Regions from separate parts of the Yimella sp. NH-Cas1 genome, predicted to be linked through region 2. Evidence: riboswitches for the same ligand, from Rfam matches in the RefSeq annotation. Region 2 holds a riboswitch; the other holds the start of a gene.

Region 1 (3,411 bases), 1.0 Mb from region 2:
ACAGTCGCACCCAGACCCGCGTACGGGAATCAGCGACGACGACGGCCATGAGCCACTGCCCCCGCACCGATGCTTGCGAAGAACGCGCCGACGCCGGCCAGCACGCCGAGGTCCGCTCCACCGTCCGAGGAGGTCGGACCGTCGGTGACAACCGGCGGACCGGTGACGATCGACGTGGTCGAGGACATGGTCGAGGACGTGGTCGCAGTACCGGCCGAGGTCGTCGTCGTGCTGGATGTCGTGCTGGACGTCGTGGTGGACGTCGTGGTGGATGTCGAGCTCGACGGGCTCGAGGTCGAACTCGGCGAAGCCGTAGCCGTGGGAGACGAGGTCGGGTTCGTTCCGCAGTCCAGTGCCGCGACACCGGCGGAGCCGCCCGCAATGGTCCGGACGTAGGGCGTGAGGGTGAGCGCAAGCATCGCCTGCGGGGTCGCGCGCGTCTCCTGGTCGGTGACCACCGCGCGGGAGCCGGCGGCGATCTTCGCATCGAAGGCCGGCTTGTCGTAGGCGATCGCACCGCGCAGCGCAGCGGGCGCCGAGCAGCCGAACTGGAGCGTCTTCACGAAGGCGGTCGCCTTCGCCGCGTTGTCGGTGCGGCCGGCCAGGGTGAAGGCCACGGCGGCAAGTCCGGCGCTGTTGGAGTTGGGGCTCTCGGTCGAGGTGCCACCGCGCACTCCACCCGATGCAACCTGCTGCGTGGCCAGGTAGCCGGCGGCCTTCGACACCGCGGTCGTGCGGCCGTTGGCCGCGAGAGCCTGCACGGCGAACGAGGTCACGTCGGAGTCACTGGTGCACTTCGCTGCGCCGAGTTCGAGACGGAAGCCACCGTCGGCGCACTGCTGCGCGACCAGGAAGTCGATCGCCTTGGTCGGGACCGTCTCACCGGAACGCTTGAGCGCGATCAAGGCCCACGACTGGCCGATCGTGTTGGAGTAATCGCCGTACTCGGACTTGTCGCTGAAACGACCCGCGGCGGTCTGCATGCTCCTGAGCTTGGTCAGCAGGGCGCCGGAGGGACGGCCGGTGGCCTGCAGCATCACGACCTGCTTGGCAAGGGACCCGGCATACGCCTCGGAACCGGCTCCGTAGTACGAGGTGCCGTTGGCGACCAACCAGTCGGCGGTCTTGGAGATCTGCGCCGTGCCGGTGCCGGTACCGGCAACACCGAGCAGAGCGTCGATCGTGAGGCCGTAGTCCGGGTAGCTCTCGCCACCGAACTCGGCGTTCAGGTAGTTGCCCTTCGCGGCGAGCTGGCCCACCACGAAGGCGGACGCGGCGTCATCAGGGGTGGTGGCGGCGTGGGCCGGCGCGACGGCGAGCGCAAATGCGGCAAGGGTCGCGGTGCCCGCGAAACCCGCACGGGCGGTGGTGAGGAGAGTCATGGTTCCTTCTTCCAGACGGCCCTGGGCGCGGGCCGCCGAAAGAGGTTCGGCGCTCGCCCGTAGACCTCGACGGGGATGTGAGCTGACATCGGCTAAGGAGCTCCGGCTCGTTCCTCGTTGCCGAGGAACCTACGGTTGCGGGTCAGCGCCGGACTTGGACCGGCTTTCCCCTCACTGATGCGCAGCATCATTCTACTCGCCCGTGCCGAGCCCATGAACCACCCTGCACATCGCGAACTCAGGGGCGGGTGCGCAACACGTCCCAGATCTGGCGGGCAGCCGGCACCGCAGCTCGCGCTGCGAGACCGCCTTGTTCGATCATGACCACCACGACGTACTGCTTGCCGCTCCTGGTCTTCGGGCCGTACGAGGCGAACCACGCGGTGGCGTCCTTTCCGTACACCTCACCGGTGCCGGTCTTGCCCGAGATGGGGTAGTCGTCGGGGAAATCGACGAACGCCGGGTGCGCGGTGCCGGTCGGTTCGGTGACGACGCGACGCAACCCGTCGGTGAGAACCGTCTGAGCGGCGGCCGACAACACGAGCCGCCCGTTGGCGACCGGCGAGATCCGTGAGGCGGCAGAACCGTCCGAGGTGCGTGTGGCCGCGGCGACCTGCGGCTGCCAGATGGTGCCGCCGTTCGCGACGGCTGCATACCCGACCGCCAGCTGCAGCGGCGAGACGAGCATGTCTCCTTGTCCGATCGAGAGGTTCACCGCGTCGCCGGCCTGCCATTGATAGCCGTAGGAGCAGTTCTCCTGCGCCAACTGCTTGAAGTACTCCGCCTGCTTCGTGTCAGAGACCTCGGGGTAGCCGCTCTTGGCCCGGCGACACATCGATGCCTTCGTGGTGTTCCAACGCTCGAGCTTCCATGCGCGGCTGGGGACATTGCCCGCCACTTCACCGGGCAGGTCGATGCCCGTGCGTCGGCCGAAGCCGAACTGCTTCGCCATCTGCGAGTACGGGCCGGTCTTGCTCACGTCGCCCTTCAGGCCTCCCTCGGAGATCCAACGGGCGAACGCCCAGCGATAGAACACCGTGTCGCACGACACCTGCAGAGCCGCCGGCATGTCGATGACGCCGAAGGCGGCCGACTCGTAGTTCTTGAAGACCCGGCTGCCGACCGTTATCTGCGAGGAGCACTCGTACCGCCCCTTCGGGTCGACGCCGGACGCGATGGCCGCCGGCATGGTGACCACCTTGAACGTGGACGCCGGTGGTTGCAGAGTTCCGATCACCCGATTGGTCAGCGGATTGTGTGCCTTCGGATCGCTGAGCTTGCGGTACTGCGCCGCGGTGATGCCCCCGGTCCACACGAGTGGGTCGTACGTCGGGTTGCTGGCCATCGCGACCACAGCCCCGGAGGACGCGTCCAGGACCACAGCCGCTCCCCCGGTCACCGGTCGTTTCGCCGTGCGCAACCGACCGATCGTCTCGGCGAGTGCGGACTCGGCGGCCCGTTGCACCGGCACGTCAAGGTGCGTCAGGACGTCCTGGCCACCGACGGCCGGGGTGGTGCTCACCGTCCTGACCGGCAGTCCGCGCGCGTCGACAGCCAGCACGGTGCGTCCGGAGGTGCCGCGCAGCACCTTGTCGTAGCTGGACTCCAGTCCGCTGCGGCCGAGCAGGTCGGCGGCGTTGAGCGACGAATCACGTTGCAGGTCCGCGGCATTGGTGCGTCCGAGGTAGCCGATCACCTGAGCGGCATTCACTGCCGACGGTGCCGGGAACCGGCGTACCTGCTGCTGACGCACAGCCAGTCCCGGGAAGTCCTCCGGACGCTCGAGCAGTGTCATCGACAGCCCGGGGTCGACGTTGCTCAGCACGGGTATCGGCTCGACGGGGCTGCCGGAGAAGCACACCGGTGCCGGCGGGGCGTCCTTGGTGCCGCACGCCTTGGTGCGCCCGAGCATCTCCTCGACGTCACCGCCGATCAGGCGCTGGACGCGAGTGAGGACCGCGCGCCCACCGTCCCGGCTCTCGGCGAGGGTCGTCGGGTCCATGGTGAGCACCCAGGTGGAACCATTGGT
Region 2 (3,411 bases):
GCACCGTGGCGAGAGTGCGCAGCAGCCCCTCGGCCAGCGGGGTGCGACCGCCGTGGGGCAGGTCGCTGAGGCAGCGCGCCGCCGCCTCGACCGATCCGGTGGGCGGCAGCACCAGGTTGGCGCCGGCGCCCGCGAAGCTGATCACGCCCACCCGGTCACGACGCTGGTAGGCGTCGACCAACAGGCTCATCACGGCGGTCTTCACCTCGCTCATCCGCTGCCGTGCGCCCATCGACCCGGAGGCGTCGACGGCGAAGAGCACGAGGTTCGACTCCTTGCCCTGGGTGATGCGCAGGCGCACGTCGTCGGTGGCGAACCGCAGCCGACCGTCGCGGCGTCCGCGTTCGTGTTGTCGGGGGGCCGCGGCGGTGATCGTGGCCGGGAGGTGGAGGCGCTGCGCACCGTCGGCGCGGCGGGTCGACCCGATGGTGCGACCCGCCGACGTGATGGCGGCGCTGCGGCGTCCGGCAGACCCGGTGCCGATGCCGTGCACGGTGAACGTGCGGGCTCGGAACGCCGAGTTCGGAGCGGCGACGCCGACGGCGCTGGGGCGTTCGGTGGGTGCGGCGTTGTCGCTCGCGTCGTCTCCTGCTGGGCTGTCGGCCCGGTTGTCGGAGTTGTCGCCGGCAGGGCCGGACGCGGAGGGCGTGGTCGACCGGTCGTCGGCGGGCTTTCCCGGCGAGCCGCCGTCGCCGGCGTCCCCGCTCTCGGAGGACTCGTCGCCGGATTCGTCGGCGGATTCGTCGCCGGACTCGTCCGGTTGCGGGCCGTCGGGCTCCGGGTCATCTGGGCCGTCCGGCTCCGGGCCGTCCGGGTCGGGGTCTTCATCGAGCAACCGGTCGAGCAGTTCCTCGTCGAGGCCCGGTGCGTCGAAGGGGTTGCGCCGACGCCGGTGCGGCAGCGCCAGCCGGGCGGCCACGCGGATGTCGTCCTTGGTCACCTCGTCGCGCCCGCACCAGGCGGCGTGGGCGCGGGCTGCGCGGGCGGTGACGATGTCGGCGCGCATGCCGTCGACGTCGAACCCGGCGCACACCCGGGCGATGGTGGCCAGCGCGCGGTCGCCGAGGCGCACCGAGGCGACCCGGGCCGACGCGTCGTGCAGTCGGCTGCGCAGCTTCTGCTGCTCGGGGCGGAAGCGGTCGGTGAAGGCGATCGGGTCGGCGTCGAACGCCAGCCGCCGGCGCACCACCTCAGCGCGGTGCTGCGGGTCGCGGGAGGCGCGCACCTCGACGGTGAGCCCGAAGCGGTCGAGCAGTTGCGGGCGCAGCTCACCCTCCTCCGGGTTCATCGTGCCGACGAGGGTCACGCGGGCGGCGTGAGAAACCGAAACTCCATCGCGCTCAACGGTGTTGCGGCCCATCGCGGCGGCGTCGAGGAGGAGATCGACGAGGTGGTCGTGCAGCAGGTTGACCTCGTCGACGTACAGCAGGCCGCGATGCGCCTGCGCCAGCAGACCGGGCTCGAAGCTGGTCTCACCGGCAGCGAGCGCCTTGCCCAGATCGAGCGAGCCGACCACGCGGTCCTCGGTCGCGCCGACCGGGAGTTCGACCAGTCGCGCCGGGCGCATCCGGGTGGGCGCGTCGTCGTGCGGGCCGTCGGGGCAGCGCTCGTCGCGGCGCGGGTCGCAGCCGAAGCGGCAGCGCTCGACCACCTCGACGTCGGGCAGCACCTCGGCGAGGGCGCGCACCATGGTCGACTTCGCGGTGCCCTTCTCGCCGCGCACCAGCACACCACCGACCTCGGGCGAGACGGTGGTGAGCACGAGAGCAAGCGCCATGTCGTCGGCACCGACGATGGCCGCAAAAGGAAACTGCGACAACGAGATCGAACCTCCTGACGAGTTACCACGCTCGTCATAGCGGTGGACCCACGCCGGGTTCGGCCGGGCCGACACCGCTGACGTCCTGGCTTGCTGTCGGCGTTGACCGACGGCTCACAGTGGCGGGACCGCTCCGGATTTGCACCGGATTCCTCGTTGGTGTCCGGGTCATCATGGCACAGCGACCCTGACCTAGGGTGAGGCCCCATGATCGACGTCGTGGGGGTCACCGATGCGGGTTTCGCCGACCTTCCGCAGCGGTTGCAGCGTCTTGTGAGTGACGCCGCCGTCGTGCTCGGCGGACGCCGCCAACTGGCTTCCCTGCCCGCTGCCGAAGGCCAGGTCAGACGGGTGTGGCCGTTGCCGCTCCGGGCCGAATTGCCTTGTCTCCTCGACGAATTACCGGCGGGGCGAGTGGTCGCGCTGGCCAGCGGCGACCCCACGCTCTCGGGCATCGGCAGCACCCTGATCGACTTGCTCGGCGCCGATACGGTGCGGTTGCATCCGGCCGTCTCGTCGGTGGCGTTGGCCCGGGCGCGGGCAGGCTGGTCGGCCGAGTCGTGCGAGGTGGTGACTGTCGTCGGTCGGTCGCTGCACCGGGTGCGGCGGCGCCTCGCGCCGGGCGCCCGATTGATCGTGCTCTGCTCCGACGGCACCACCCCGGCGGCGCTCGCCGACCTGCTCGTCGACGCCGGTTGTCCCGACGCGGCGATGACCGCGTGGTGGCATCTCGGTGGCGCCGACGAGGGGTGCCGGACGGCGACCGCCGGCCGTTGGGACGGCGAACGCACCCCCGATCTGGTGCTGTGCACGGTGGCGGTGCCGACCGACGCCGTCCTCGACGGGCCGGCGCCGGGGCGCGCCGAGGTCTGCTTCGAGCACGACGGCCAGATCACCAAACGCGACCTGCGGGCCTCGGCCGTCGGCCACCTGCGACCGACGCCCGGCGCGCTGTTGTGGGATCTCGGTGCCGGTTCGGGCAGCGTGGGCATCGAATGGTGCCTCGCCGGCCGCGACGCCCGGTGTGTCAGCGTCGAGCAGCACCCCGAGCGCGCAGAACGGCTGCGCCGCAACAGTGTTCGCCTCGGCGTCGACGATCTGCTGGAGGTGGTGGAGGCCCGGTCGGCCGACGCACTCGACGAGCTCGAGACGCCCGATGCGATCTTCGTCGGCGGCGGACTCACCGCCGACCTTCTCGAACGAGGATGGCGGCGGCTGCGCGGAGGGGGCCGCTTCGTGGCCCATGCGGTCACCCTCGACACCGAGCAGATCCTCGTCGCGGCCGCCGGCAACTACGGCGGCGAACTCACCCGCATCAGCGTTGAACTCGCCCGCCCCCTCGGCCGCCACCTGTCGTGGACGCCGGCCCGGCCGGTCGTGCAATGGAGCGCCGGCAAGCCCAAGGAGACCCCATGACCGTCCACTTCATCGGCGCCGGCCCCGGCGCCGCCGACCTCATCACGCTGCGTGCTGCGAACCTGCTCGGGCAGTGCACGGTGTGCCTGTACGCCGGCACGTACCTCGACGACGAGGTGCTCTCGCACTGCCCGCCGGATGCCGAGCTGGTCGACACCCAACACCTCGACCTCGAC

Evidence for each region. Region 2 has a riboswitch for cobalamin ahead of MF407_RS14195 (VWA domain-containing protein). Riboswitches for the same ligand answer to the same signal wherever they lie in the genome.
Region 1: linked by a shared signal. The riboswitch ahead of MF407_RS09260 (prenyltransferase/squalene oxidase repeat-containing protein) and the one ahead of MF407_RS14195 (VWA domain-containing protein) in region 2 are both predicted to bind cobalamin.

The regions. Positions count from the first base shown of each region.
Region 1 is NZ_JAKSGG010000003.1:1,864,005-1,867,415, forward strand. Features, by position in the region: gene MF407_RS09260 (prenyltransferase/squalene oxidase repeat-containing protein) at 30-1,382, opposite strand; cobalamin riboswitch at 1,459-1,583, opposite strand; gene mrdA (penicillin-binding protein 2) at 1,621-3,411, opposite strand, start outside.
Region 2 is NZ_JAKSGG010000003.1:2,874,883-2,878,293, reverse strand. Features, by position in the region: gene MF407_RS14195 (VWA domain-containing protein) at 1-1,819, opposite strand, end outside; cobalamin riboswitch at 1,877-2,018, opposite strand; gene cbiE (precorrin-6y C5,15-methyltransferase (decarboxylating) subunit CbiE) at 2,027-3,235, shown strand; gene cobM (precorrin-4 C(11)-methyltransferase) at 3,232-3,411, shown strand, end outside.